Regions from separate parts of the Thioalkalivibrio versutus genome, predicted to be linked through region 1. Evidence: predicted binding sites of a transcription regulator. Region 1 holds the regulator's gene; each other region holds the start of a gene.
The links. The regulator sigma-54, encoded in region 1, starts transcription at its own class of promoters, with help from an activator protein. The targets are predictions, from matches to a motif close to TGGCANGNTNCNTGCTT.
Positions count from the first base shown of each region.

Region 1 (7,643 bases):
ACGCCTGGTGGCGGTGGTCACGTGATTTTTTGAACCCCCCGAGGACGGCGGAGCACAGCGAGGCAGTTTCCGGTTGTTCAGGCGCTTCACGACCCGCATCCATACCGTTCGCGGATCCTTTTGCCTCGGAACACACCTGCCCCGAACGCCCTTCTCTAGGTGCTCCGTGGTGAACTCGCTTTGGACCTTCTTCGTGCGTTCATGCGCTTCGTGGTCGATCCCACTGCTCGTCAGTGGCGGGTGTTGCCGCCGCCATCGGGGACAAACATGCCGTCCTGCGATGGCGGTGAGCGGCGCCCGTGCGACGCATGGTGAAACAACAGGCGCCAGCCCGTGTCCAGCCAGCGCCAGGTCTGGCTGATCAGGATCGTCCCGGTGGGCGCGACGTCGCCCGGTCGCGTGATCGCCTCCTCGATGACCAGGCTGATGATCTCCCCGGTCTCGTGGCGCCCCACGATCTTCGGTTCGATCCCGATATTCAGTTCACGCGCGAAGACCAGTAGCCAGCTCTCCATCACCTCTGCCACGCCCCGGTGGGCGCGCGGGCTGCCCGGGTGGATGCAGACGATGTCGGGACGCTCGCCCCACAGGCGCATCATCTGTTCGATATCGGCGGCACGAAAGGCGGCGTAATACGCCTCGACGCAGCGATCGGCATCCGTCGCCATCAGTGCACGCCCCCGGTGGGCCATTCCGGCGTGGGTTCCGGGTCCGGGCTGGCGTGGTGGAGCACCATGCGCCAGCTTTCCCCATCATGGCGGTAGCCATTGGTCGCCAGCATGACGCCGCGCCGTTCACCCTGGACATACAGGTTTTCGCGCAATACGTGGAGGACGAGGTCTTCGCCCGGGATGGCGGTCACCTGGGTTCGGTGTACGATCACCCCGCGCATCCCCGGCAGGATGTCGTCCCAGCTTTCCAGGATGATGTCCGTTCCCTGCAGGCGCTCGCCGCCTGGGTGGATGCAGACACACTCGGCACTGTCGTGCCAGATTTCGCGCATGCCTTGTGCATCGCCTGCCTGAAAGGCCGCGTAAAAGGCGGCTTCGGCGGATTCGGGAGAAGGGAACGTGGCCATACCGGTCGGGGCCTCCTGAGACAGAGGAGTTATTGTCGCAGGAGCATCCGCGGATGACGAATATGCGAGATGACGTAATGGGCGCGACCCGCCAGAATGGCGCTCATTCATCACGGGAGCCCGTATGGCACGTATCCTCGCGACTGGCATTGTCACGCTCGACCACACCCTCGATGTTGCAGCCTTCCCGGCCGAGGACGACGAGGTCCGGGCGCTCGCCAGCACCACCCAGCCCGGAGGCAACGCGACCAACACCGCAACGATCCTGGCGCAGTTCGGCCACCGCCCGGGCCTGGCCGCGGTCATCGCCGAGGGTGCGGCCGGGGATGCCCTGAGCGCGTCCCTGGAGGGCCACGGACTGGATGTTCGTCACTGCGTACGCCGGCCCGGAGCGACGCCGACCTCCCATATTCTTCGTTCCAGGGAGACGGGCAGTCGCACCATCGTTCATCACCGCGACCTGCCCGAACTCGGGGTGGAGGATCTCGCGGGCGTACCCTGGCCGGAATATGACTGGCTGCACTTCGAGGGGCGTAACCCGGAGGCCCTTGCGTCCATCCTGCGCGCGGTGCGCGAGAGCATCTTTGACCAGCCGGTGTCGCTGGAGCTGGAGAAGCCCCGGCCAGGGCTCGACGCATGCCTGGACTATGCCGATGTCCTGATGCTCTCGCGCGACTGGGCCGCGAGCGTGGCGGGCACTCCCGAGGCTGCGCTGCAGCAGCTTTCCGAGCGCTTTCCTGATCGCATCCTGACCGTGACCGCCGGGGGCGAAGGGGCCTGGATGGCCGTGCGGGGCGCGATCCACCATTGTGAAGCGACGCCCGGACTGCGGGTGGTCGACAGCGTGGGGGCAGGGGATACCTTCAATGCCGGGTTGATCCACGCGCTGGTCTCCGGGGAGCCCCCGGAGCAGGCTTTGACGGCCGCTGTGCGCCTGGCGGAGCGCAAGCTCGAGCAGGTCGGCCTGGACGGGCTGGGTAACGCGGCCTCCGACCCGGGAGCGTGGCCCGGATAGCCCCCGCAGGGGGGTGGTGGTTGTTGACCGGTGCGGGCGGGACTCGGAGGTTCAGGCCTCTTCGCCGAAACGATCGGCCACCAACTCTGCGAGTGCATCCAGCGCCTCCGGCGCATCCTTGCCTTCGGCCTCGATGGTGATCTTGCTGCCCTGGGCGGCGGCCAGCATCATCACGCCCATGATGCTCTTGCCATTCACCTCCTGCTGGTTGCGGGAGACGGAGACGTCCGCGGCGAACTTGCTGGCCAGGCTGACGAACTTGGCCGCGGCGCGCGCGTGCATCCCCAGGCGATTAACGATGGGGACTACGCGCTGCGGCATCGCTGCACTCCTGATCGCAGAGGAGAATCCCGTCATGGCCGCCCGAAAGGGCCTTGTTGACCAGTTCGGTCAGGGGGAGGTGTTGATAGTTGAGCACGCGGATGAGCATCGGCAGGTTGGCGCCGGCGATCACGCGGGCATTTGCACCCCGGGCGACACGAATCGCCACGTTGGAAGGCGTGGAGCCAAACATGTCGGTTAGAACGAGCACCCCCGAGCCGCTGTCGAGGGTCGCCAGGCGCTCGCGGGCGCGGGCCAGGACCTCGTCGGGGTCGTCGTTCTGGGACATCGCCATGGACTCGCAGTCCTCGGGCAGGCCCCCGAGCATGCTCTGCGCGGTCTGCAGCAGGGTATCGCCCAGGTTTTGATGCGTGATCAGAATGAGACCAACGCCCATGGATCTGCTCCGATTGCGGGTTCCAGAAGGCCCTCGTCCCGCGTCCAGTGGTTACTGTTTCCCCAGCTCGCGGTGACGGGTGCTAACAGTAACATGTTCCCGATCCCGCCACGCCTCCGCAAGCCGCTCCACCAGATACACCGAGCGATGTTGCCCGCCGGTACAACCGATGGAGACGGTTACGTAGCTGCGGTGATCGTCCAGCAGGCGCGGCAGCCACTGCGACAGGAAGCCCTGGATGCTGTCGAACATGGCCGCGACCTCCGCGTGCCGCTCAAGGAACTCGCACACGGGCGGGTCGCGACCGGTCAGGGCGGCCAGATCGCTTTCGTAGTGCGGATTGGGCAAGCAGCGCACGTCGAACACGAAGTCGGAATCCAGCGGTGCGCCGTGTTTGAAGCCGAAGGACTGGAACTGCAGGGATAGCTCGTGTTCTCCGCGCTCGCCGATGCGGTCGCGCAGGGTGCGGGCCAGATCGTGCATCGACAGGCGCGAGGTGTCGACCGTCAGATCGGCCTCCGCCGCTACATGGCCCAGCCACTCGCGTTCGCGGTCGATGGCCTCGACCAGTGGCACGCCGTCGCGCGCCAGCGGGTGGCGTCGGCGGGTCAGATGGTAGCGCCGCAGCAGCACCTCGCTGGCCGCCTGCAGAAACAGGACCTCCACCTGCACCCCGTCCGCCCGTAGTTGCGCCAGGAGAACGGAGAACCCTTCCAGGGCCTCCAGGCCGCTGCGCACATCCACGCCCACGGCCAGATGGCGGTCGGTCTCGGTGTCGTAGTGGCCCTGCCGGACCTGATCGATCAGGTCCGGCAGCAGCGGCAGCGGGAGGTTGTCGACGCAGAAGTAGCCGGCATCCTCCAGGGTGTGCAGGGCCACGGTCTTGCCGGACCCGGACAGGCCACTGACGATTAGCAGGCGCATGGCCGATTCAGCCCTCCGGGTCCGGGTTGGGGACCGTAGTGGCGGGCACCGCGCGATGGTAGGGCGGCTCCTCCGTCTCGCCGCTCATCTGGCGGCGCTGGCGTGCGCGCAGGTCGTCGCCAGCGATATAGCCCTGCATGTGCAGCATGTGGTTGCGCACGGCCGCCTCGATCATCACTGCGATGTTGCGCCCCGGCGCGATCGGCAGGCTGATCAAGGGGACGCGCAGGCCGAGGATATCGATCTCGCCGCGGCGCCCGTTCAGCCGGTCATCGGGGACCGGCGAGGGTTCGCCATGATCACGCAGGTCGATGATCAGGCGCAGGTACTTGCCGCCCTTGATCGCGGAATCGCCGTACATGGCGCGGATGTTAAGCACCCCAAGACCGCGCACCTCGAGCAGGTCCTGGAGCAGAGCCGGACAGTGGCCGCGCACGATGTCGGGCGCAATGCGCGCGAATTCGGGCGCATCGTCGGCGATCAGGCGATGCCCGCGCGAGATCAGTTCCAGTGCGACCTCGCTCTTGCCGACGCTGGAGGCGCCGCTGATCAGCACCCCGATCCCGAGGATCTCCATGAACACGCCGTGGCGTACCTCGAAATGGGCCAGGCGCTGCTGCAGGAAATAGCGCAGCAGCGAGATAATCTCGTGGCTGCTGGTGCTGGAGCACAGGATCAGCGGCAGCGCCTCCTGCGGGGCGTCGGGCATCTCCGAGAACGGACAGGTGTCCTCGGCGAAGATCACCGCGGTGGTCCCGGTGCGGGCCATCTCCAGGATCAGGTCGTTGCACTGGGTGGCGCTGAGGCTGGAGATGTAGCGGGCCTCGAAGTCGCCGATGATCTGGATGCGGTTGGGCCGGATCAGGTTGAGATGGCCGGCCAGCGGCAGGTCGTCCCCGTCGTCGCCGACCAGCTTGCGGTCGGGTGCTGCATGTTCGCCGTGTACGAAGCGAAGATCCAGGCGGTTTCCCATGGCCTGGATCAGGCTCTCCACGTTGATGTCGCGGGCGATCCCGCCTTCTCCCAGCGCCTCGTTCATGGCAGACGCTGCGCGTCGGAATCGCGGCTGGAGGCGGGTTCCACGGGCTTAGTCCTCGCTGAAGCGGCGCACGAGTTCCTGTTCCAGGGCCGCCGCGTCCCCGGCCCGGCGCAGCGCCCCGATGGTGTCTGGCTGCGACAGGCCGCGGGCGAGCTGGGCCAGCAGGTCGAGGTGGTCGCCGGTGGCGGCCTCCGGGACCAGCAGTGCGATCAGGATATCGACCGGCTCGTGATCCATGGCGTCGAAGTCGACGCCCTTTTCCAGGCGCAGCACGGCCACGCGCGGCGCCTCGAGATCGGCCAGGCGGCCGTGGGGAATCGCAACCCCATGGCCGAGACCGGTGGATCCGAGTTTTTCGCGCGCGGACAGGGCCTCGAAGATCGCGTTGCTCCCCGGTCCCGTGCCGTCACCTCCGCCGGCGAGGAGGTCCGCCAGGGCCTCCAGTGCCCGTTTCTGGCTGGAGCACTCGGGTTGCAGGCCAATGCGCTCGGAGGTGATCAACTCGGCAATCGTCATGGATCAGGAGGCCTGCTCGCGGTTGCGCTGGGCACCTTCGGCGCGGTGGTGGTCCTTGACCTTTTCCTTGTGCTTGATCAGCTGACGGTCGACTTTGTCGATCAGCGCGTCGATCGCGGCATACATGTCCTCGTGAGAGGCCTCGGCGTGGATGTGATTGCCGCTGACCTGGAGATTGGCTTCGGCCTGGTTGTGCTGATTCCGGGTCTTCTCGTGGGTCAGCACGACGTGGACGTCGATGACCTTGTCGAAGTGGCGCTCCAGCTTCGCGAACTTCTCGTTGACGTAGTCGCGCAGGGCGTCGGTGATGTCCACGTGGTGGCCGGTCAGGTTGATCTGCATGGTCAGGACTCCTTGGTTACTTGCTGCCGGTGGGCATCGAGGCCATCTGCCGGCGTTCGCTGGATGAAGGGATGTGCATCGCCTCGCGGTACTTGGCCACGGTGCGGCGCGCTACGTTGATGCCCCGGTCCGACAGGACCTGGGCGAGCCGGGCATCGCTGAGCGGCTTGTTCGGGGGTTCGTCGCCAATCAATTCGCGAATCATGGCACGGATGGCGGTGGCGGAACACTCGCCGCCATCGTTCGTGCCGACATGGCTGGAGAAGAAATACTTGAACTCGAAGACCCCGCGCGGGGTGTGCATGTATTTCTGCGTGGTAACCCGCGAGATGGTCGATTCGTGCATCTCCAGGGTCTCGGCAATGTCGCGCAGGATCAATGGCTGCATCGCGACGTCGCCATGCTCGAGAAAGCCCTGCTGGCGGTGGACGATCGCCTCGGCGACCCGCAGCAGGGTGTCGTTGCGGCTGTGCAGGCTCTTCAGGAACCAGCGTGCCTCCTGCAGCTGATCGCGCATAAAGGCGCTGTCGCGGGCATCCGAGACCTGGCGCACCATGCCGGCGTAGAGGTCGTTGATGCGGATACGCGGTGCGATCTCCGGATTCAGCTCCACGCGCCAGCCCTCGGCGCTATGGCGCACGTAGACATCCGGGACCACGTATTCCGAGGTGGCGGAGCTGATCTGTGCGCCGGGGCGCGGGTTCAGGGTGCGGATCAGGTCCAGTGCGCGGGCCAGTTCGTCCGGGTCGCGTACGCCGGACTGGCGCTGCAGGGCCTTGTAGTCGCGCTTGCCCAGGCTGTCCATGCCGTGTTCCAGGATCGCCCGTGCGGCCTCGCGGGCCGGGGCATCCGGGGCCAGTTCGCGTAGCTGGATCTCCAGGCACTCCCGCAGGTTGCGCGCGCCGACCCCCAGCGGGTCGCACTGCTGAATCCAGTGGAGCACTGCCTCGACTTCGTCGACGCCGACGGTTTCATCCTCGCCTCGGCTGATGGTCTCGGCCAGGGTTTCCAGGTCACCCTCGAGATAGCCGTCGGGGCTGATGGCGTCGATCAGGGCCGCCCCGATGCGCTGGTCGCGCGGTGTCAGATGGCTCAGATGCAGCTGCCACAGCAGGTGATCCTGCAGGCCCTCACCGTCGTCGTCGCTGGTGTTTTCCAGCGGGTCGCGGTCATCCACGCCCTTGTTGGGCGTCGGGGCCGGCTCGTAGATGTCGTCCCAGCGGCTGTCGGTCGTCAGTTCCTCGGGGATCACGTCGTCGCTGGTAGTGGTGGCCTCCATGCGATCGCCTTCCACCAGCTCGCCGTCCTGGTTCAGGCGCTCGGTGTCGGCCTCGGCATCTTCGTCCTCGACCTGTTCGAGCATGGGGTTGCTCTCCAGCGCCTGCTGGATCTCCACCTGGAGCTCGAGCGTGGACAGCTGCAACAGGCGGATCGCCTGCTGCAGTTGCGGGGTCATGGTCAGCGTCTGACCCAGCTGCAGATTCAGGCCGGGTTTCAGCATCGGGTATGCGGGGCGAGGGTGGGCATTGATGGAATCTTAAAGCCTGCCTTGTGGTTTGTGCACCGACCGGGCCGCATATGGGGCGCTTTCACAGGCGGAAGTTCTCGCCGAGATAGACCCGGCGCACCTGGGGATCGGCCAGCAGCTCGTCCGGTGTCCCGGCGGCCAGCAGGCGGCCTTCGCTTAGAATATAGGCCCTGTGGCAGATGCCGAGGGTCTCGCGCACGTTGTGATCGGAGATCAGTACGCCGATGCCGCGCTGGGCGAGATGCCGAATCACGTCCTGGATGTCGCCGACCGAGATCGGATCCACCCCCGCGAAGGGCTCGTCCAGACAGATGAAGCGCGGATCCCCGGCGAGGGCGCGGGCGATCTCGGCCCGGCGACGCTCCCCACCGGACAGCGCGATGCCCGGGCTGTGGCGCACGGTCTCGAGCTGGAACTCCTCGATCAGCGCATCGCCAATGCGCCGGCGCTCGTGGCGATCGAGTCCGGGGCGCAGCTCGAGCA
Region 1 is NZ_CP011367.1:393,851-401,493, forward strand. It holds gene TVD_RS01835 (nuclear transport factor 2 family protein) at 231-692, opposite strand; gene TVD_RS01840 (YybH family protein) at 668-1,078, opposite strand; gene TVD_RS01845 (PfkB family carbohydrate kinase) at 1,203-2,093, shown strand; gene TVD_RS01850 (HPr family phosphocarrier protein) at 2,145-2,414, opposite strand; gene TVD_RS01855 (PTS sugar transporter subunit IIA) at 2,386-2,811, opposite strand; gene rapZ (RNase adapter RapZ) at 2,863-3,735, opposite strand; gene hprK (HPr(Ser) kinase/phosphatase) at 3,743-4,774, opposite strand; gene TVD_RS01870 (PTS sugar transporter subunit IIA) at 4,823-5,290, opposite strand; gene hpf (ribosome hibernation-promoting factor, HPF/YfiA family) at 5,294-5,632, opposite strand; gene TVD_RS01880 (RNA polymerase factor sigma-54) at 5,649-7,133, opposite strand; gene lptB (LPS export ABC transporter ATP-binding protein) at 7,222-7,643, opposite strand, start outside.

Region 2 (7,643 bases), 1.3 Mb from region 1:
GGCGAACGGTGGCAGTTCAGCCGTGACCATCACCGCGGCCACGTTGCGCAGCTGCGGGTTGCCCGCATCCGGCGTCAGCCCCAGCTGGCCCAGCATGTTGTTCAGGCTCTGCACGGTGAACGGGGTCTGGGTGGTCTGGTCCCCGGTACCATCGAGGCCGACCACCAGGCCATAACCGATCAGCTGGTTATCCCGCACGCCGGAGACACTGGCCACATCCTTGACCCGCTCCATATAGCTGCGCTCCTGCATGGCCACCTGCTGCTGCATCGCGGTCTGCGCCGAGACCGCGGCACTCCCGAGCCCCGCCACCAGCAGCGCCGCCAGGAGCAGTAGCCCCAGCCGGCGCCAGTCGCCGAACGGCGCAGCCGGTAAGCCTGAGGCGCGTTGTGTCGTGCGTGTGGAATCCATGTCGTACCTCGCCACGGTCATGCCGGGTCAGAAGGGCCAGATCGGGCTGTTGAAGAAGCGCGTGATCCACCCGGGTGTGTTGCTGTCCGCCAGTACGCCGGAACCGCCGTAGTACACGCGGGCATTGGCCACCTGGGTGGAAAGCACGGTGTTGTTGGTAGTCACATCCACTGGGCGCACGATGCCGCGAAAGCGCACGTACTCCTCGCCCTGGTTGATGCCCAGCCATTTCTCGCCCTGCACGACCAGGTTGCCGTTCGCGAGTACCTCGGCCACGGTCACGGTGATCTCGCCGTCGAGCTGGTTGCTCTGCGAGGAGTCCCCGGACCCGTCGAAGTCCCGCGAACTCGAGTTGCTCGCCCCAAACAACGGGCGACCGTTGAACGTGGCATCGCGGCCGAAGGCCGAGAGATTGCCCAGCTCCAGGTTGGAATCCTTGCCGGTGGAAGTCGACGCCGACTTCTGCGCGTTGGTGCTCTCCGCCAGGATGACCGTCAGGATGTCGCCGACATTGCGCGCCTTGTAGTCCTCGAACAGCCCCTGGGAGTGGGCGGCCTGGTAGATGCCGCCATTGTTCTGCGACTGCGGGACCGGCTGCGCCGGCATCACCGGCTGGTACTCCGGGTTGTCGTCCGGCTTGGTCGTCTGAGTGGCGGCGCAGGCGGACAGCAACAATGCGGCGGTCACGGCCAGGGCCAGGCGGAGAACGGTTCCGAGGCGCGTCATCAGATCACCCGATCGTCTGGTTAACGAACTGCAGCGACTGGTCGGCCGCGGAGATCGCCTTGGAGTTGACCTCGTAGGCGCGCTGGGTCTCGATCATGTTCACCAGCTCCTCGGCAATGTTCACGTTCGAGGTCTCCAGCGAGCCCTGCACCACGGTGCCGGTGCCGTTCAGGCCCGGCAGGGACTGCTGCGCCACGCCCGAGGCCGCAGACTCGCGGAACAGGTTCTCACCCACCGCCTGCAGACCGGCCGGGTTCACGAAGTCCGCCAGCTGGATATTGCCCAGCTCCACCGGTGCGGCCTGCCCCGGGATCTGCGCGGTCACCGTGCCGTCCTTGCCGATCGAGAGGGACTGGGTGTCCTCCGGCACAAACAGACCCGGCTGCAGCGGGTAGCCATTGGACATCACGACCTGGCCATCCGAATTCAACTGGAAGCTGCCGTCCCGGGTGTAACCCACATTTCCGTCCGGCAGCAGGATCTGGAAGAACCCGCGGCCCTCGATGGCCATGTCCAGCGAATTGTCCGTCTGCTGCAGGTTGCCCTGCTGGAACATCTTCTCGGTGGAGACGGCGCGCACCCCGGTACCGATCTGCAGGCCCGAGGGCAGCTGCTGATCCTGAGTGGCCTGGGCGCCTGGCTGGCGCACGGTCTGATAGATCAGATCCTCGAACACCGCCCGGTCCTTCTTGAAGCCGGTGGTGTTCACGTTGGCCAGGTTGTTCGAGACCGTCGACATGCGCGTGTGCTGCGCGTCGAGGCCGGTCTTGGCGATCCACAGTGCCTGGTTCATGGTGTTCTCCTGTTTTCTCTCAAGTGCCGCGCGAGTCCCGGGAAATTACCCGAGGCCCAGCAGGCGGTTGCTGCTTTGTTCCAGCGTGTTGGCGCTGTCCATCATCTTCACTTGCATCTCGAAGTGGCGGGACAACTCGATCATCCGGGTCAGCGCCTCCACCGTGTTCACGTTGCTGCCCTCCAGCATCCCGGAGACCACGCGCACCTCGGCATCCGCCGGCGCCTCGCCCCCTTCCGCCAGGCGGAACAGGCCATCATCCCCACGCTGGAGCTCGTCGGTGTCCGGGTTGACCAGGCGGATGCGTTCCACCGCCGCCAGGGCCTCCGGGCCCACTCCCAGGGGGCGCACGCTGATGGTGCCGTCGGTGCCGATCTCGATCTGCTCCGCCGGCGGGATGGCAATCGGGCCGCCATCCCCCAGTACCTGGTGACCCTGCGCGGTGCGCAGCAGCCCAAAGGCATCCACATGCAGCGAGCCGGCGCGGGTGTAGCCTTCCTCCCCGTCCGGGCCCTGGACCGCGATAAAGCCTTCGCCCTCGATGGCGATGTCCATATCGCGCCCGGTGCTCTGCATCTTGCCCTTGCTGAAATCCACCGCATCGTTGCCGATCTGGGTGTAATCACGCGAGGCATGGCCCGGCCCGCGCACCGGCAAGGTGTCCGCCGTAGCCAGGGCCTGGCGGAAGCCGTCGGTATTGGCGTTGGCCAGGTTGTGGTTATTGATGGCCTGTGCGTGCATCGTCTCCTTCGCACCGGACATCGCGATGTACAGAAATCGATCCATGCTCAAGCCCTCTTCAGCGTCTCATCCGCGACTTAACGGATGTTGATGATCGTCTGGGTGACCTGATCGGCCGTCGAGATGGTCTGCGCATTCGCCTGGAAGTTGCGCTGCGCAGTGATCAGATTCACCAGCTCCTGCGCGATATCCACGTTGGAGGCCTCAAGTGCACCGGCCTGTACGGAACCTAGGTTGCTCGACCCTGGACGATCCAGTCGCACGTCACCCGCCGCGAAGGTTTCGGCCCAGTTGTTGTCACCTAGCTGTTCCAGACCCTGCGGGTTGGGGAAATTCGCCAGCGCCAGCTGGCCGAGAACCGAGGACTGACCATTGGTGAAGCGCGCGAACACTACACCGGTCTGGTCGATATCGATGCCGGTCAGCTGGCCGGAGGCGAAACCGTCCTGATTCAGGTCGTTCACCGAGAAATCACCACCGAACTGCGTGGTCCCGTCGAAGTTGATATCGAAGACCAAGTCATCCGCGCCGTCCAAGCTACCGCCCGGGACGGTGAGGCCTTCCGCGGGCGGATCTACACCCACCAGCTGGCCATTGACATCGAACTCCAGACCCAACGGCCCTGAATCACCACCCCCATAGTTAGCGAGCTCCTCCAAGTTTCCATCGTCTCGCCGCACCGCAACATGGGCATTCCACTCGTTCTGGGCAGTCTTCACGAAGTAGAGGTTGGCGTCCCGCGCAATACCTAGGGAGTCATACATGGTGAGCGAGGTGGAGAAGTTGTAGGTCTCCGGGTCATCGAGAACGAAATCGTCCGGATCGTCACTCAATGTCGCCGCATCCGAACGCAAGTTAATCAGTGCCTCAAGGTTTGAGGTGGCCTGGGGAGCGGCCGTATCGGTTTGCAGACGCAGATCTCCGAGATTGGTCCCACCAGCCTCGTCATAGCCACGCAGACGTAGCCCCTGGTTGTTCACCAGGTAGCCGTCGCGATCGACCTGGAAGGCTCCCGCCCGGCTGTACACCGTGCTGCCCTGGTCGTTCAGGACGAAGAAGCCCTCGCCGTTGATGGCCAGGTCCAGGCCGTTCTCGGTGAACTCGGTCCGGCCCTGCGAGAACTGCTGGGTCACCGCCTGCAGGCGTGTGCCGGAGCCGATGGCCGTCTGGCTAATGCCACCGAAGCTCTGGGCAAACACGTCACCGAATTCCGCCCGCGAGCGCTTGAAGCCAGTGGTCCCCGAGTTGGAGACGTTGTTGCCGGTGGTCTGCAGGTCGGCCTGGGCCGCGTTCAGTCCGCTCAATCCGATATTGAAGGGCATGGGGTGTTTCCTCCGTCAGGGTTCTTGTTGCGGGGCGTTAGCCGCCAATCCGCCGTACATCCGAAAAGCTGATCTCGCCCAGGCCTTGCACGGTCAGTGCCAGCCCGGAATCGTTGCCCACCGCGACGCTCTCCACACGGGCATCCAGGAAGGTATCCACGGCCTCGGACTGAGTCCCGGAGCGGGCCGTGGCCTTGAACTCGTAGACGCCCGGGGGTGCGAAGGTCCCGTCGTCGCGCATGCCGTTCCAGCTGAACTCCTGCAGTCCGCTGCCGGCGGCCCCAAGGTTCATGCGGCGGATGCGCTCGCCGTTCGGGCTGTACACGTCGATCTGCAGCTCCTCCGTGGAGCGATCCAGGTCCACCGCACCCTTGACCATGCCGTCCGGACCCAGCTCGCCGAATTCGACGGGAACCAGCACGTCCTTGCCTACCAGTGAGGCGGCCTGCAGCGTCTGGTTCTGCCCCAGCGACTGCGCCAGCTGCTGGAAGGACTTGGACAGCTCCTCGATGCCGGTCACGGTCGAAAACTGCGCCATCTGGCCCAGGAAGTCGCCGTTGTCCATCGGTTCCATCGGGTCCTGATTCTCCAGCTGGGTCGTCATCAGCTTGAGGAAGTCGGACTGGCCCAGGCGGTCCATGTCCTTGTCCTGTTTCTGCTCGGGGCGCGAGAGGCCCAGGCGATCCAGCAATTCGGGGGATATCTGTGTCATCGATGGCTCCCTAGCCTTGACCGATCTGCAATGTGCGCTGGAGCAGCTGACGCGAGGTCTCCATCACCTCCACGTTGGCTTCGTAATTGCGCGAGGCGGACATCATGTTGGCCATCTCCTCCACCACGCTGATGGCCGGACGGAAGATGTAGCCCTCCTCGTTGGCCTGCGGGTGATGGGGTTCGTAATGCGCATGCGGCGCCGCCTGCGACTCGGTCACGCCGGCCACCCGAACGGCCGTCGACGAACCGTTCGGGTTGGCCTGGTTCATCACGCTCTGGAACAGCACCTGCTTGGCGCGATAGGCCTCGTCGGGGTTGGTCGCGGCGGTGTTCGCGTTGGCCAGGTTCGAGGCCACGGTGTTCAGGCGCACCGACTGCGCCGACAGCGCCGAGGCGGAGGTATTGAACAGGCTGAAAAGGTTGCTCACGACATCGATCTCCCGATCAGGTCCGCGTTAGCGGTCGCCCCGCAGGGCTTCGCGGATGCCGGAGACCCGGCGATTGAGGAATTCCAGGCTGCTCTGGTATTGAACGGCGTTCTCGGCAAAGGCGGCCCGCTCCATCTGCGGGTCCACCGTGTTGCCATCCAGCGACGCCTGCGAGGGGACGCGGTAAAGGGCCTCGACCTGCCCGTTCATCACGCCGGCGTTGGGGTCGAGATGCGCCGCCTGGCTGCGCGCCATGGGCAAGCTATTGCCGCCGCCGGCCGCGGATTCGAGCACCGCACGAAAATCGATATCCCGCGCCTTGTAGTTCGGGGTATCCGCGTTGGCGATGTTGGAGGCCAACAGCTCCATGCGCTGCGCCCGCACATTCACCGCCTGCGGAGAAATACCCATCGCCTTGTCGAGAGAGAGACTCATCGCTTCCGTCCTGTCCGCCCGTGGCGGACCCTCGCTTGGAGAACGGGGCGCACCGATTGCGACCCTTCGCAGGGGAACTGAAGCAATCGTTATGCCATTCTCGAGCGGCGTGCCTTAGGGGCGCAGGCACAGCGTGCAGCCAGGGGAAGGGATGGAACGACTCGCCGCCCGCATTGCACGGGCGTTCCCGGGAATCAGCCCCGGGGCTGGATTACGTCAGGACTTCAGACGAAGTACCGAGCCGTACTCGGTTCGTACGGTCTCGAAAGCCTGGGTATAGGGCCCTGCGGTCTCGGAAGCGCCAAGAAACAGATACCCGCCCGGATTCATCTGCCGGGCGATAGCGTCAAGAACCTGTCGCTTGGTGTCGCCCGAAAAATAGATCAGCACGTTGCGGCAGAACACCAGGTCGAACTTGCCCAGCGCCGCATAGCTGTCGATCAGGTTGAGCTTCTGAAAGCGACAGCGACGCTGCACATCCGGGATCACCTTGTGGCCATCCGCGACGGTCTCGAAGAAGCGCGCGCGCCGGCTCTCGCTGAGCCCGCGCACGATGCTCAGGCCGTCGTACACGGCCCGCCGCGCATCGTCCAGGATCTTCTCTGACAGGTCCGTGCCCAGAATGGAAACCGGTACCTTCCGGGCCGGCCGCGACTCCTCCCATTCCGAGACCACCATCGAGATCGTATAGGCCTCCTGCCCACTGGAGCAGCCCGCGGACCAGACCTTGATGCTGCCTCCCTTCGCGGCCAGTTCCGGCAACAGCACGTGGCGCAGGATCTCGAACGGAAAGCCATCGCGGAACCAGGACGTCTCGTTGGTCGTCATCGCATCGATCACGCGGGTGCGCAGGCGCGGATTCGGGGCCTGCCGCATGGCATGCAGCAGTTCCGGGACGCTCTTGAAGTCGAACTCGTCGAGCAGCCGCGACAGACGACTGGAAACCAGGTACTGGCGGCTGTCGCCCAGCACCAGACCGCAGCAGTCCTGCAGGAAGCGGGAGAACTCCTCGTAGTCGCGGGAATCGATCACCAAGTCATCCCTGAGCGCTGTCCATCGTGATTAGGCATCCTGATGACGAATCCTTGGCCGGGGCCTCTTGGCCGGAAAACCGGGGTGATCCCGAAGATCGGGTCGAGTATACGGCGTCGCGCGCATGGCACCATACAGCCCGAGTGGCGGCCACCCGTCGCCGCTCCGGGCTTGCCGAGCGGCAACGCGGTTCCGCCCGACCGGTCATTCGGCCTGCTGATCCGGGCGCCCGGTCTGGTCCAGCACCGCATTCGCCAGCTCGTCGGGATTGAACTTGGACAAAAAGGCATCGGCCCCGGCGCGCTTGACCATATCCGTGTTGAATTCCCCACTCAGTGAGGAGTGCAGCAGCACCCGCAAATTCTGCAGCGCGGGATTGTCCCGGATGCGCGCGGTCAGGGTGTAGCCGTCCATGCGTGGCATCTCGATATCCGAGATCACCAGTTCGACCTGGTCGCCTACCGGCCCTTCCGCGGCCTTCTGCTCAAGGAAGTCCAGTGCCTCCTGGCCATCCTTGAAGACATCGTATTCGAAACCGAGCCCCTTGATCGCCCCCTCGATCTGCTTGCGCGCCACCACCGAGTCATCGACGATCACAACCTTGCGCCCGCTGGCCTCGCGGGCATTCTCGCGGATGGATGGCGATATCTCGCTGGGCAGCGGGTTCACGATGGAGAGCACCCGTTCGACATCGATAATCTCGACCAGCTTGTTGTCGATCTCCGTGACGGCCACCAGGAAGGATTCGCGCCCGGTTCCGCGCGGGGGCGACTTCACGTCCTGCCAGTTCACGTTGACGATACGGTCCACGGCCGACACCCAGAAGCCCTGCACCGAACGATTGAACTCGGTGACCACCACCTTCTGCTCCCCGTTGTCGACCGCCCCGACGGCGCCACGCAGGCCCATCGCTCGCGCCAGGTCAATGATTGGCACGGTACCGCCACGCAACGTCGCCACCCCGCGTACCACGCTCATGGAGCCGGGAATCTGACGCAGCGGCGGCGACGGAATCACCTCGCGGACCTTGAAGACATTGAT
Region 2 is NZ_CP011367.1:1,701,061-1,708,703, forward strand. It holds gene TVD_RS07875 (flagellar basal body P-ring protein FlgI) at 1-411, opposite strand, end outside; gene flgH (flagellar basal body L-ring protein FlgH) at 439-1,137, opposite strand; gene flgG (flagellar basal-body rod protein FlgG) at 1,142-1,930, opposite strand; gene flgF (flagellar basal-body rod protein FlgF) at 1,976-2,716, opposite strand; gene flgE (flagellar hook protein FlgE) at 2,749-3,993, opposite strand; gene TVD_RS07900 (flagellar hook assembly protein FlgD) at 4,031-4,705, opposite strand; gene flgC (flagellar basal body rod protein FlgC) at 4,716-5,135, opposite strand; gene flgB (flagellar basal body rod protein FlgB) at 5,163-5,570, opposite strand; gene TVD_RS07915 (CheR family methyltransferase) at 5,787-6,602, opposite strand; gene TVD_RS07920 (chemotaxis protein CheV) at 6,807-7,643, opposite strand, start outside.
Region 2: the regulator sigma-54 is predicted to act here: its motif matches at 5,651-5,667, upstream of flgB (flagellar basal body rod protein FlgB).

Region 3 (7,643 bases), 960 kb from region 1:
CAAAGCGGGACGCTCCTGACCCAGGATGGCGGCGAGTCGGGCATGGGTCGCAGTGGTGACCGCCTGAGTTTCACCCGCGACGTGGAGACCCGCTATACCGACCGTATCCGTGACCTGCTGATTCCGATCGTCGGGCGCGACAAGGTACGGGTGCAGGTGAACGCGGACATCGACTTCTCGAGCGTCGAGCGCACCGAGGAATTGTACGATCCCGAGACGATTGCCTTGCGGTCCGAGCAGACCCGCGAGGACGAGCGCACCGGACCCGAGGGCGGTATCGGGGGTGTCCCCGGGGCGCTGACCAACCAGCCCCCCGCCGGTGGGGTGGTCGGCGAGGAAGGCGAGGAGGGTGAGGGCCCGCCCGCGGCGCTCCCGGGCAGCCGCAGCACCAATATCACCCGCAACTACGAGGTGGATCGCCGCATCAACCATATCCGCGAGATGCCGGGCGGCGTGCAGCGCGTGTCCACGGCCGTGGTGGTGGACTTCCGCCAGGAGGTCAACGAGGACGGCGAGACCGTGCAGGTGGCGAGGGATGCGGAGGAACTGCAACGCATCGAGGCGCTGGTGCGCGAGGCGGTAGGATTCAATGCCGAACGGGGGGATACGATCAATGTAGTGACCGCCCCGTTCGAGGCGCCCATCGAGGCGGTGGCGGCGGACGAAATCGCGTTCTGGGAACAACCCTGGTTCCTCGAGGTGGTCAAGATCGTGGCGGCATTGCTGCTGGCTCTGATTATCCTGTTGACGGTGGTGCGTCCGGCGATGAAACATCTGATGAAGCGGCCGGCTCCGCCGCCGCGGCGCGAGGAAGATCGCGAGGCGCTGACCGACGAGTCAGCCGGCAGCGAGACGGGCATGGCGATGGGCCAGGGCGAGGGTTCGGCCGTGGCTGCGCTGACTGGCCCAAAGGGGCCGGACCAGCAGGAGATGGATCTGGAGGCGGTGCGCGAGATGGTCCGCGAGGACCCCAAGCGCGTGGCACAGGTGATGAAGACGTGGTTGGGTGACGATGGCCGCTGACAAGAACGCCAAACAGGAAGGTGCCGAGCGCGCCGCCGTGTTCATGATGAGCCTCGGCGAGGACGCGGCGGCCGAGGTCATGCGCCACATGGGGCCCAAGGAGGTGCAGAAGATTGGCACCGCGATGGCCTCCATGGACCGCATTTCGCGCAGTGACGTGAACGCGGCGCTGCACGAGTTCTCCACTCACGTGCAGGAACAGACGGCGCTGGGGGTGGGTGCCGACGAGTACGTGCGCAGCGTCATGGAGAGCGCGCTGGGTGACAAGGCCTCGGGCCTGATCGACCGCATCCTGCTCGGACGCAATTCCAAGGGGATCGAGGCCCTCAAGTGGCTGGACCCGCGGGCGATCGCCGACATGCTGCGCAACGAGCACCCGCAGATCGTGGCGATTGTGCTTTCCCACCTCGACTCCGACCAGGCGTCGGACACCCTGCAGTACCTGCCCGCGCGGGTGCAGTCCGACATCGTGATGCGCATTGCGACCATGGATGGCGTCCAGCCCCAGGCCCTGCAGGAGCTGGACGAGATCCTCGACCGTCAGCTTTCCGGCAATGCCGCGAGCAAGACGTCGATGCTGGGTGGCGTGCGTTCGGCGGCCAACATCATGAACTTGATGGAGGGCTCACGGGAGGCGGAGATCATGGATACGATCAAGGAGTCCGATTCCGATCTGGGTTCGCGGATCGAGGAAGAGATGTTCGTGTTCGAGAACCTGGTGGAGATCGACGACCGCGGTATCCAGACGCTGATGCGCGAGATCCAGACGGAATCGCTGGTGCTTGCGATGAAGGGTGCCGACGACGACATGAAGGACAAGATCTTCCGCAACATGTCCAAGCGCGCGGCCGAGATGCTGCGCGAGGACCTCGAGGCCAAGGGCCCGGTCCGGGTCAGCGAGGTCGAGGGTGCGCAGAAGGAGATCCTGTCCGTGGCCCGCCGGCTCGCGGAGAACGGCGATATCGTCCTGGGTGGCGGTGGTAGCGAGGCGATGTTGTGACCGATGGCCCGGCGGCCAGGCTTTACACCGACGCGGCGGCATCGCTCTGGGAGCCGCCGGAGATTGGTGACAATGGGGTCCATCCCCCGCGTCGCCTGCCGACGGCCGCCGAGATCGAGGAGATCGAGGACGAAGCCCGCAAGAACGGGTTCGAGGGCGGTTATGCCGAGGGGCATGAGCTTGGCAAGAAAGAGGCCGAGAAGGCCACCCGGGCGCGCGAGGACAAGAAACTGCGCGAGACGGTCGCCATGCTGGAATCCGTGGCCGGCGGCCTTGCTGATCCCCTGGCGGATGCCGCGGATGCCCTGGAGCCGGAGTTGCTGGCGCTGGTGACGGCGCTTGCACGCAAGGTCGTCCAGAGCGAGTTGGAGACGCGACCGGAGCAGATCCGGACGGTCCTGGAGGGGGCATTGGCCCAGCTTCCCGGGCGCAACCAGGAGGTTCGGGTGCACTTGAACCCGGAGGACCAGGCGCTGGTGGAGGCCTATGGTGAGCGGGCGGATGCGCGCATCACCTGGGTCCCGGACGCGGGCCTGGCGCGCGGCGGTTGTCGCCTCGAATCGGGCGCGGCGAGCGTCGACGCAAGTCTCGAGCGGCGTCTGCAGCACGCGGTGGAAGCCCTCTGGGATGGCGAGTATCCGGAGATGGACAGCGCACCCGACGAGGAAGATCACCAGTCCGCCACTTCCGTGGACAGCGCGGCCCCGGAGGATTCATGAGTACCCCGATTGACGAGGTGCGCCGCAAGGGCCGGGAACGGCTGAATAGCGGCTTGCTGGATCGTCTGCAGCAGTCGCGCGGGCGGGTAGAGCGGGTCAACCCGCCGCAGTCGGAGGGTCACCTGTCGCGCCTGACCGGCCTGACGCTGGAGGCGGAAGGCCTGCGCTTGCCGATTGGGGGGCGCGCGCTGATCCACGGCGAGAACGGAGACACGGTGCCGGCCGAGGTCGTCGGTTTCCAGAATGAACGCACGTTCCTGATGCCCGAGGAGATCGCGGCGGGCCTGACCCCCGGCGCGCGCATCGAACCGCTGGACAACCAGCGTCAGATTCCGGTCGGTGAGGGGTTGCTGGGCCGCGTGATCGATGCCAACGGGCAGCCGCTGGACGGAAAAGGCCCGATCCGTACCCATGATTTTGGGCTGTTGGCCGGGCGGCCGATCAACCCCCTGCAACGCGCACCGGTCCGTGAGCCGCTGGATGTGGGGATCCGGGCAATCAATGGTCTGCTGTCGGTGGGTCGTGGCCAGCGCCTCGGTCTGTTCGCCGGATCCGGGGTCGGCAAGAGTGTGCTGCTGGGGATGATGACGCGCAACACGACGGCGGACGTGATCGTGGTCGGACTGATCGGCGAGCGCGGTCGGGAAGTGAACGAGTTCATCCACGAGATTCTCGACGAGGAATCGCGCACGCGCACGGTAGTGGTCGCGGTGCCGGCCGACCAGTCGCCGCTGCTGCGTCAGCACGGGGCCTGGGTGGCCACTGCGGTGGCGGAGCATTTCCGCGACCAGGGGCTGCACGTGCTGTTGCTGATGGACTCCCTGACCCGCTTTGCCCAGGGCGCCCGCGAGATCGCGATGGCGATCGGCGAGCCGCCGGCCTCCAAGGGATATGCGGCATCGGTATTTGCGCGCCTGCCGCAACTGGTGGAGCGCGCTGGCAACGGCGACGTAGGGGGTGGCTCGATTACCGCCTTCTATACCGTGCTCGCCGAGGGCGATGACCAGAACGATCCGATCGTGGACGCCGCGCGCGCGATCCTGGACGGCCATGTCGTGCTGTCGCGCGAGGTGGCAGAGACCGGGCGCTACCCGGCGATCGACGTCGGTGCATCGGTCTCGCGCGTGATGTCGTCGCTGATCTCGCCGGAACACGAGCGGGCGGCGCGACGCTTCCGCGGCCTCTCCGCCACCTATATGCAAAACCGCGATCTGATCGCGGTCGGGGCCTATCGCAAGGGTGCCGATCCGCATCTGGACGAGGCAGTGGCGATGCACGAGCGCCTCGAGGCGTATTTGGCGCAGGGTCGCGACGAGGCCGTCGGCTTTGACCGGGCGCGGGATGACCTGCTGGCGCTGGTTGGCGGGGCGGCATGAACCCGAAGCGCCTGGAACGACTGTTGCGCCTGCGCCGGATCGAGGAGAGCGAGGCCACCCGCCAGCTGGGTGAACGTCTGCAGCAACTGGATGGCATTGCCGGTCAGCGCGAGCGCCTGGAAACCTATCAGCGCGAGTATCTGCAGGCGACCCTGCCGGATGACGCCAACGCCCTCAAGTGGTTGGCGGGCATGCGCGACCAGTTGCGCTCGGCGCTGGAGCAACAGGACCTGCGCATTCAGGCGGCGGAGTCGCAGGTGGAGACCGCGCGCCAGGAGTGGCTGGAGCGCCACCGCAACAGCCTGTCGCTGGAAAAGCTGCTGCAACGCCGGAAGGCCGAGACGGCGCAACACGGCGCCCGGCGCCAGCAAACCGAACAGGATATGTGGGCCACGCGGCAGGCTCATGCGCGCGAGGAAGCGTCGCGTTGGCAAGGTTCTTGAATGGACCGTGACTATCGATTAGGGCAAGGGCCCGGGGATTCGCCCGGCACACCGAGGATTCGGAGATGATCGCGACACAGAACACCGGTCAGGGCATGCTGCCGCTGCTGCAGTTGCTGGGCGGCGAGGCAGCGCTGCAGGACCTGGACGGCCTGAAGGGGCTGAAAGGGAAGGACGGCGAGGGGTTCCTCGCGGTTCTGGAGCCGCAGATGGAGGCCTTGCTGGCGAACCTGGGCGTGCCCGGGGACGAGCTGGAAGGGCTCGATCTGGAAGCCATGCTGGCGCGGCTGCAGGATCTACTCGACGGGCAGGGTTTCGCCGCGGGCGACGAGGCGGGTGGCAAGGGCTTGCCGGTCGCCAGCCTGATGGCGGGAGTGCACGAACCGGGGCGCATGGACGCCGCCCGTGGGGAGGCGGGCGTCTCTGGCCGCGGGGGTGCCGAGGGCCAGGCGTTGCCGGTCAAGCCCCTGCCTGCAGCCGTCATGCGCCTGTTTGTCGAGGCCAGCCAGGCGGCGGGCGGGCGCGATGGCCTGGCCGCATTGAAGCCCGAACTGCTGGGCGCGCAGGGCGGGCTGTCGCGGGACGGTGTGCTCGATGTCCTCGCCCAGTGGATGACCCAGGGCGGGGACGAGTCGCGTCGGGGGCGTACCGATCCCCTGGGGGGCGTCTTGCCGGCTCTCGCCGGTGGCCAGGTCGAGGGGGCGGACGCTGCACGCGCGTTGCCGCGACTGGACCTGACCCGGCTCCTGCAGCAGCCCAACGGGGCCCGCGAGCTGGCCGATCAGGTGCGCATGCTCGCCCAGGCACAGGGTGGACGAACCGAGCTCAAGCTGCATCCCCCACAGCTGGGCAGTCTGGATATTCGGGTGCTGGTCGAGGGTGACCGCACAAGCATCCAGTTCATCAGTGCCAATCCGGTGACCCGCGAGGTGCTGGAGGCGGCCATGCCGCGCTTGCGCGACAGCCTCGCCGAGAGCGGGCTGATGCTCGAGGACGCGACCGTCTCCGACCAGGCGGCCGAGGAGCAGGCCGAGCAGGATGAGCGCCAGGCCGCCGCCGGGACTGCTTCGGAGCTGGACGAGACCGAAGACCACGAGAATGGGGGCAGCACGCTCTCGATGCTGAACCGGCGCCTGGATCTGTTTGCCTGAGTCGAGCCCGGCGCGGGCTTGGTCTTGCGCTATCCGATGGGCGGCCGGCGGTATCCGTGACCTGCCCCATCGGGCCCCTTTCTCTGTCGTAGCGATCTTCCATGAGTGCCGCCAAGAATCCGTCTTTCCTACGCGGAGGGCGGCCGATTCTTGACGTTATCGGCCGTGCCTTTCCCCGAAGTGTCCTTCCGCCCCCTCCAGTATTGGCTTCTAACTATCGGATAATGCGATAGAAAGCCAATGCTGGCATCCGCCTTGCTAAGGTCTTTGCCGAGAGCAAATCCTCGGTTTACCGGACAGCGAGTGCGACATGGCGGATAAAGAAGTCAATCTGGACGACGACGAAGGCGGCGCCCCCAAGAAGGGCGGCATGGGCAAGCTGATTCTGCTGTTGCTGATCGTGATCCTGCTGGTGGGTGGTGGTGCCGCTGCGGCCTGGTTCTTCCTGGTTGCGGGCGACGATGACGCCGAACAGGTCGAGGAAGGCCCGCCCGAGCGCTTCTACACCAGCCTGGAGCCGATGACTGTCAACATCGAAGCGCCGGGCCGCATCCGGTATCTGCGTGCCGAGGTGAGCCTGGTGACCCACGAGGCGCCGGTGATCGAGGCGTTCGAGCGGCATATGCCGGCGATCCGCAACGACATCCTGGGCATCCTGGCGGAACAGCGTTACGAGGATCTGAATACGCGTGATGGCAAGGAATCGCTGGCGGAGGAGCTGAAGGAAGCAATCCGCGAGATTCTGCGCTCGCGGGATGCGCCGGACGCGGTCGAGGCCGTGTTGTTCAACGAACTGGTGATGCAGTAGGAGCCCCGTTATGGCGCAGACGGATATCCTCAGCCAGGACGAGATCGATGCCCTCCTGCATGGTGTGGACGAGGGCGACGTCGAGACCGAAGACCCGTATCCGAGTGACGGTGAGGCGCGGGAATTCAACTTTGCCACGCAGGATCGCATCGTCCGTGGGCGCATGCCCACGCTGGAGATGATCAACGAGCGCTTTGCGCGTCAGCTCCGGGTCCGTCTGTTCAATGTACTGCGCCGCTCGGCCGAGATCTCGGTGGTCGGCACCCGTATCACCAAGTTCTCCGAGTACATGCACTCGCTGTTTGTCCCCACCAGCCTCAATCTGGTGCGGGCGCATCCGCTGCATGGCACCGGCTTGTTCGTGTTCGATCCCAAGCTGGTGTTCATCCTGGTCGACAACTTTTTCGGTGGCGACGGACGCTACTACACCCGCATCGAGGGACGAGACTTCACCCCGATGGAGATGAAGGTCGTCCACGGCGTGCTGGAGGGGGCCTTCGAGGATATGCAGAAGGCCTGGCAGCCGGTGATGGAGCTCAAGTTCGAGTTCCTGAACTCCGAGGTCAACCCACAGTTCGCGAACATCGTCTCGCCGACCGAAATCGTGGTTATCAGCGAGTTCCACATCGAGCTCGACGGGGGCGGCGGCAATCTGCACGTGACCCTGCCGTACTCGATGATCGAGCCGATCCGCGAACAGCTGGATACCGGCATCCAGTCGGATCGCTCCGATGTGGACCAGCGCTGGATGCACGCGCTGCAGGAGGAGATCCAGACCGCTGAGGTCGAGATCAGCTCCATGCTGGCGGAGACCGAGGTCACCGTGCGCGAGCTGCTGGATATCCAGCCGGGCGACATCATCCCGGTGGACCTCCCCGAGAAGATCACCTTGCAGGTCGAAGACATCCCGATGTTCCGCGGGAAGTTCGGCGTATCCAATGGCATGAATGCGATCCAGGTTTCGGAACGCATTATCAAACGATAGAGGGCGCAGCATGGCTGACACCGACGATCCCAAACAGGACACCCCGGCCGTGGATGAAGATACCGCGGGCGCTGAAACCATGGCCGACACCGAAGGCGGCAGCGATGACCAGGCGCTGGCGGATGAGTGGGCGGCAGC
Region 3 is NZ_CP011367.1:1,355,841-1,363,483, forward strand. It holds gene fliF (flagellar basal-body MS-ring/collar protein FliF) at 1-1,023, shown strand, start outside; gene fliG (flagellar motor switch protein FliG) at 1,013-2,023, shown strand; gene TVD_RS06260 (FliH/SctL family protein) at 2,020-2,742, shown strand; gene TVD_RS06265 (FliI/YscN family ATPase) at 2,739-4,118, shown strand; gene fliJ (flagellar export protein FliJ) at 4,115-4,561, shown strand; gene TVD_RS06275 (flagellar hook-length control protein FliK) at 4,627-5,712, shown strand; gene TVD_RS06280 (flagellar basal body-associated FliL family protein) at 6,023-6,520, shown strand; gene fliM (flagellar motor switch protein FliM) at 6,531-7,505, shown strand; gene fliN (flagellar motor switch protein FliN) at 7,516-7,643, shown strand, end outside.
Region 3: the regulator sigma-54 is predicted to act here: its motif matches at 5,957-5,973, upstream of TVD_RS06280 (flagellar basal body-associated FliL family protein).

Region 4 (7,643 bases), 320 kb from region 1:
GCCGGCAATGAAGGACATCGTCGATTCACTGGTCAGTGAAGGCGTCCCGTTCTGGGCCTGCGAGGCCTGCGCCAAGGGCCGCGACGTCGGCGAACACAACTTCCTGCCGAACGCCGAGATGGCCGGCATGGGCCAGTACGTCCAGGCCGTCGCCGACTTCGACCGCTCGATGAGCTTCTAATCGTTCATCGTTGCTCGCGGGCGGGGGTGTGATCCCCCGCTCGTTCTGATCTCCCGCCCCTGCCAGTGCCCCGAACTGGCACATTGCATGCTTGTTTGTTCCGCGAGGCATCCGCGGATCATGAGCATGAGTCAGAATCTCCCCCCGAATACCCTGTCCCCGAGCGTTTCGTATGAAGAGGCCATTGGCGACTTCCTGGTCGCCTCGCGCAAATGCGAGGTAGTGAGCCTGGAGCGCCTGCTGGAGGCCGTGCAACTGGTCGGGTGCATCCGTGCCCTGGTGCATCAACTGCAGCGTGAACGCGGCGCTTCCAGCCTCTGGATCGGCTCGGCTGGCCAGCGTTATGCCGAGGAGCTGGGGCAGTATCGAACCGAATCCGACACCACGGCGGCGGCCTTTCGCGAACACCTTGATGGCTGGTTACAGCCGGGGGCCTGTGCCCACGCGCGCAGCCGGTTGCTGGGGCGCATGGCACTGGCCCTGCACGGGCTGTCCGGGCTGCCCAGCCTGCGCGAGGAGGTCAACGAGCGCACGCTTTCGCCGATGGAGGCGATGCGCGGATTCAGCGAACTGATCCGGTCGCTCCTGGCCGTGGTATTCGAGGCAGCGGATTCGGCTACTGACCCGGAGGTCTCCGGTGCGTTGGTCGCTCTTTTGAACTTCATGCAGGGCAAGGAGCTTGCGGGTCAGGAACGCGCGATCGGTGCTGCGGGCTTTGGCCAGGGCGTGTTTGACGGCGAGCTGCGCCAGGCCCTGTTACACCGTATCGATGCCCAGGAACGTTCGTTTCGCATCTTCTCGGAGTTTGCCCCGGAATCGGCCTGCGGCGCCTGGCGTCAATTACAGGGCGCGAGCTTCGCCGCCGAGGTCGAGCGCCTGCGCCGTCAGGCCTGCACCCAGGCCGATGGCCAGCCGGCCCCGGCCCGGGCCGAGGCGTGGTTTGCCTGCACGACTGCGCGTATCGACGCGATGAAGGAGATCGAGGATCGGCTGGAGATGCACCTGAACGAGTGCTGCTCCGCGCGCATCGTGGCGGATCGCGCGGACCTGGGTGCGGTGCGTGACCGTATCGCGCAATTGGCCGAGTCGGAGTTGCGCGACAGCGTGCCGTATGCGGTGTTCTTCGGTGCGCCCGAGGGGCTGGATTCCGACGGCGTGGGCGGCGATAACCCGCTCAATGTGCCGATCGTCGGACATTCGGTGATGGACCTGGTGCAACGCCAGGCCAGTCGTCTGCAGTCGGTGGAGGACGAACTGCAGGCGGCGCGCCAGGCCTTGGCCGAGCGCAAGACGATTGAGCGAGCCAAAGCCCTGCTGATCCAGCATCGCGGCCTGACGGAGGACCAGGCCTACAAGCTCCTGCGCCAGACTGCGATGAACCAGAACCGGCGTCTGGCCGAGGTGGCCGAGGCGACCGTCGCCATGTCTGACCTGCTGGGGAAGGGCCTGTAGGAGCCGCCTTGGCGGCGAAGCCCCTGCCAAAGTCCGGCGCGGGCAGGGGCTTCGCCGCCAAGGCGGCTCCTACGGCGGGTTAGGTCGCCCTCTGGCAGCGCACTATTGCAGGTCAACTGCACCGCAAGTGCGCCCCAGGCTGGTGCCTTAGGGATCGGCTTCCGGACTTCGGGCTTCCCGCAAGCGTTCGACCCGGTGTTCGAAACCATCCGATTTTTCCGCGCCACGTGGCGATTGTTTCCCGCAGGGTCGCCTAGCAACGGCTAATTGGCACACCTCCTGCAGGAGTATGGGCAAGACGAGCCAACGGCGGTTCGTCGCCTGACAACAGGGAGACCCGATGACCGGGGCTCCCGTGAGACTGGACAAAGGCGTCCATCACCCGGCTGCACAAGCGGCCGGGCTGATGCGACGCCTTTTTTCGTTTTTGGGATGTGTTTGCTGACAAGGGGAGTGAACCCGTAATGACCGATCAAACGAACGACACGAAGAACACCTCCGGCCTGTCGCGCCGGCGTTTCCTGGGCGGCATGGCCGCCGGAATCGGCGCCACGGCAATGGGCCTTTCGGGCGCGGCGCCCTGGGGCTATGCGAAGGCCGGCAATGGCAAGCCGGAGACCACCGAGGCGAAGCTCGGCTTCATCGCCCTGACGGATGCCGCACCGCTGTTCATTGCGTTGGAGAAGGGCTTTTTCGCCGCTCACGGCATGCCCGATGTGCAGGTGCTGAAGCAGTCCTCCTGGGGCACGGTGCGCGACAACCTGGATCTGGGGTCGCAACGCGGCGGAATCGATGGCTCGCACATCCTCACGCCAATGCCCTACCTGATCCATCGCCGGGGCACGCCGATGACGATCCTCGCGCGACTGAACCTGGCCGGGCAGTGCATCTCGGTCGGGGACGAGTACGCGGACCTGAAGGTCGGCACCGACACCACGGAGTTCAAGGGCGCCCTGGCCGAGAAGGCCGCCGGCGGTGACGACATTCGTGCGGCGATGACCTTCCCGGGCGGGACCCATGATCTGTGGATCCGCTACTGGATGGCCGCCGGCGGGATCGATCCGGACCGCGACATCGCCACCATCGTGGTCCCGCCGGCGCAGATGGTTGCCAACATGCGCGTCGGGTCCATGGACACCTTTTGTGTCTGCGAGCCGTGGAACATGCAGTTGATCAATCAGGGCATCGGCTACACCGCCAACACCACCGGCGAACTGTGGCACAACCACCCGGAGAAGGCGCTGGGCATGCGTGCCGACTGGGTGGAGGCTCATCCGAACGCGGCGCGCGCCCTGACCATGGCGGTGATGGAGGCGCAGATGTACTGCGAGGACCCGGCGAACAAGGAGGAGGTCGCCGAGATCTGCTCGCGCCGGCGCTACATCCACGCCCCGTACGGCGACATCATCGACCGCATGCAGGGGAACTTCGACTACGGCACCGGCCGCGTGGTCGAGGACCACCCGGACCAGATGCGCTACTGGAAGGATCACGCCTCCTATCCGTTCAAGAGCCACGACCTGTGGTTCCTCACCGAGGACATCCGCTGGGGTTATCTGCCGCCGGATCTGGACATGCCGGCGCTGGTGGACGAGGTCAACCGCGAGGACATCTGGCGCGAGGCGGCCGCCGAGCTCGGTATTGACTCCGCCGACATCCCCGAGTCCACCTCGCGCGGCAAGGAGGCCTTCTTTGACGGCAAGGTCTTCGATCCCGAGAACCCGCAGGCCTATCTCGACAGCCTGGACATCAAGGCGATCGCGTCCTGACGCGGCGGCCCGACGACACCCGAAAAAAACGATTCAAGAGGATTCCGCCATGAGTGCCATTCTCGACCGCACCATGACCTTCGGCTCCGGGCGCGAGCGCCCGGTGGTCGAGGCATCGCCCACCCGGCCCGTGGCCCGGAAGGCCACCACCATTGCGGCCAGGCCCCAGCCGCGCCCCGGGGCAGATCCCGGGGCCTGGGCCCGGCGCCTGCGCAATACTGCCGCGGTCGTGGTGCCGCCGGTGGTCGTCACGGCGCTTTTTTTGCTTATCTGGGAGATGATGGCGTCCTCCCCGGGAGCCGTGTTGCCCGCCCCGAGCCAGGTGATTACCGACACCTGGGAACTGATCGTCAATCCCTTCTATGACTACGGCGGCAACGACGTCGGCATGGCCTGGCAGTTGCTGGCCAGCCTCGAGCGCGTGGCCTATGGCTATGCGCTGGCGGTGGTCGCCGGCATTGGCCTGGGCGTGCTGGTGGGTCAGTCCACCTGGGCGATGCGCGGACTCGACCCGCTGTTCCAGGTCCTGCGTACCGTGCCGCCGCTGGCCTGGCTGCCGATCTCGCTGGCTGCGTTCCAGGCCAGCAATCCGTCGGCGATCTTCGTGATCTTCATCACCGCGATCTGGCCGATCATCATCAACACCTCCGTCGGCATCCGGAATATCTCGCAGGACTACGTGAACGTGGCCCGCGTGCTGCGCCTGAACGGCTTCGAGTACTTCACCAAGATCATGCTCCCGGCCGCCGCGCCGTATGTCTTTTCCGGTTTGCGCATCGGGATCGGTCTCGCCTGGCTGGCGATCGTGGCCGCCGAGATGCTGATCGGTGGTGTTGGTATCGGTTTCTTTATCTGGGATGCCTGGAACGCCTCCATGCTCAGCGACATCGTGCTCGCGCTCGTCTACGTCGGCCTGGTCGGGTTCTTCCTCGACCGTCTGGTTGCCATCGTCGGCAACTGGGTTACCCGTGGCACGCAGGCCGGCTGAGCCGGCCCCTTACAGGAGAAACATCATGACCAGCTATCTCTCCATCGAACATGTCCACAAGACCTTTGGTGAAGGGCCTTCGGCTACCGAGGTGCTGCGCGACGTCGACCTGCACGTGGACCGCGGCGAGTTCATCTCCATCATCGGCCACTCCGGCTGCGGCAAGTCGACGGTGCTCAACATCGTCGCCGGGTTGCTGGAGACCAGCACCGGCGCGGTGATCCTGGACGGCAAGGAAGTGAGCAAGCCGGGACCGGATCGCAGCGTGGTGTTCCAGAACCACTCGCTGCTGCCCTGGCTGACGGTGCGCGACAACGTCGCCCTGGCGGTGGACAAGACCTTCAAGGGCACCAAGTCGGCGGCCGAGCGTCGCGAGTGGATCCTGCAGACGCTGGAGATGGTCGGCATGGGCCACGCACTCGACAAGCGCCCGGACGAAATCTCCGGAGGCATGAAGCAGCGTGTCGGCATCGCCCGGGCACTGGCGATGGAGCCGAAGGTACTGCTGATGGACGAGCCGTTCGGTGCGCTGGACGCGCTGACCCGGGCGCACCTGCAGGATGAGGTGATGCGCATCCAGTCGGATCTGGGCAACACCGTGCTGATGGTCACCCACGACGTGGACGAGGCCGTGCTGCTGTCCGACCGCATCGTGATGATGACCAACGGCCCGGCCGCGACCATCGGCGAGATCCTGGAGATTGACCTGCCCAAGCCGCGCGAGCGTCTGGCGATGGCCGACAACCCGCAATACAACCACTACCGGGCCGAGGTCCTGCGCTTCCTCCACGAGCGTCACAAGAACCCGGAAGCGGAGGCTGCGTAATGAACACGTCAAACGACAAGCCGCGGCTGGTCCTGATCGGCAATGGCATGGCCGGGATGCGCACGGTCGAGGAGCTGCTGAAACTCAAGCCCGACATGTACGACATCACCGTGTTCGGCGCCGAACCCTGGGGCAACTACAACCGCATCATGCTCTCGCCGGTGCTGGCCTCGGAGAAGACCGTCGACGAGATCATGCTGAACGACGATGCCTGGTATGCCGAGCGCGGGATCACCCTGCACAAGGGCAAGCGCATCGAGCGGATCGACCGTGTCGGTCGCCGGGTGATCGCCGAGGACGGCACCGAGGCGCCGTATGACCGGCTGTTGCTGGCGACCGGCTCGGATCCGGTGATGATCCCGATTCCGGGTGTCGATCTCGACGGCGTGGTGGGCTTTCGCGACATCCACGATGTCGACGCGATGCTGGCCTCCAGCCGTGAACACAAGCGCGCGGTGGTCATCGGCGGTGGCCTGCTGGGGCTGGAGGCCGCGAACGGCCTGATGCGCCAGGGCATGGACGTGACCGTGGTGCATCTGATGGATCACCTGATGGAGCGCCAGCTGGATCCCGCGGCGTCCGGCATGCTGCGCGCCTCGCTGGAGGAGCGCGGCATGGACTTTCGCATGGCGCACCAGACCCAGGCGATCCTCGGGGACGAGCGGGTCACCGGCGTGCGCTTTGCCGATGGCAGCGAGGTCGACACCGATCTGGTGGTGATGGCGGTCGGCATCCGCCCGAATACCGCGCTGGCCGAGTCCGCCGGGCTGCACTGTGAGCGCGGCGTGGTAGTGAACGACACGATGCAGACGTATGATCCGGCGATCTACGCGGTCGGGGAGTGCGTGCAGCATCGCGGCACGACCTACGGCCTGGTCGCGCCGCTGTGGGAACAGGCCAAGGTCTGTGCCAACCACCTCGCGGAGTACGGCATCGGGCGCTACGAGGGCTCGATGACCTCGACCAAGCTCAAGGTGACCGGAATCGACCTGTTCTCCGCCGGCGACTTCGCCGGTGACGAGACCACCGAGGATCTGGTGTTCCAGGACGCCGCGCGCGGCGTCTACAAGCGCCTGGTGCTGAAGGACAATCGCATCCAGGGCGCGGTGCTCTACGGCGACACCCTGGATGGCTCCTGGTACTTCCAGTTGATGCGCGACGGCACGCCGGTCGCCGATATCCGCGAGAACCTGCTGTTCGGCCAGGCGCATATCGGCGACTCCGGCCACGGCGACGAGGCCTCGCGCGTGGCGGCGATGCCGGACAACGCCGAGATCTGCGGCTGCAACGGTGTGTGCAAGGGGGATATCGTCCAGGCGATCAGCGAGCACAAGCTGTTCACGCTGGAGGACGTTCGCGCCCACACCAAGGCCTCGAATTCCTGCGGTTCCTGCACCGGACTGGTCGAGTCACTGCTGGCGACCACGCTGGGCGGTGACTACTCCGATGCCCCGGCGAAAAAGCCCGTCTGCGCCTGCACCGACCACAGTCACGACGAGGTTCGCGCGGCGATCACCCGCGACGGCCTGAAGACCATGGACGCGGTATTCGCGGCGCTCGACTGGAAGACCCCGAACGGCTGTCACGTCTGCCGCCCGGCGCTCAACTACTACCTGTTGGCGGCCTGGCCGAAAGACTACCAGGACGACGCGCAGTCGCGCTTCATCAACGAGCGCGCCCACGGCAACATCCAGAAGGACGGGACCTACTCGGTGATCCCGCGCATCTGGGGCGGGGTGACCACGCCGGCCGAGCTGCGCGCGATCGCCGAGGTGGCCGAGCGCTACGAGGTGCCCACGGTCAAGTTCACCGGCGGCCAGCGCATCGACCTGCTGGGTGTGGAAAAGAGCGACCTGCCGGCCATGTGGCGCGATCTCGGCCAGGCCGGCTTCGTCTCCGGCCATGCCTACGGCAAGGCCCTGCGTACGGTGAAGACCTGTGTCGGCTCTGAGTGGTGCCGTTTCGGCACCCAGGACTCCACGGGCCTTGGCATCCAGCTGGAGCGGATGACCTGGGGCTCGTGGACGCCGCACAAGTTCAAGATGGCCGTCTCCGGCTGCCCGCGTAACTGCGCCGAGGCGACGATCAAGGACCTTGGCGTGGTCTGCGTGGACTCCGGCTACGAGCTGCACGTCGGCGGTAACGGCGGGGTGAAGGTTCGCGCGACCGACTTCCTCTGCAAGGTGGAGACGGAGGCCGAGGTGCTCGAATACGCCGGGGCCTTCATGCAGCTCTACCGCGAAAGCGCCCGCTACCTGGAGCGCACCGCGCCCTGGATCGAGCGTGTCGGGCTGACGCAGGTGAAGGAACGCCTGGTGGATGACGCCGAGAACCGCGCCGCGCTGTATGCACGCTTCCTCGAGTCGCAGGAGGTGGCGCAGGTGGATCCCTGGGCCGAGCGGGCCGCCGGCCATGCGGCGCATGAGT
Region 4 is NZ_CP011367.1:712,076-719,718, forward strand. It holds gene TVD_RS03395 (DsrE family protein) at 1-181, shown strand, start outside; gene TVD_RS03400 (nitrate regulatory protein) at 308-1,633, shown strand; gene TVD_RS03405 (CmpA/NrtA family ABC transporter substrate-binding protein) at 2,098-3,402, shown strand; gene ntrB (nitrate ABC transporter permease) at 3,452-4,390, shown strand; gene TVD_RS03415 (ABC transporter ATP-binding protein) at 4,416-5,216, shown strand; gene nirB (nitrite reductase large subunit NirB) at 5,216-7,643, shown strand, end outside.
Region 4: the regulator sigma-54 is predicted to act here: its motif matches at 1,902-1,918, upstream of TVD_RS03405 (CmpA/NrtA family ABC transporter substrate-binding protein).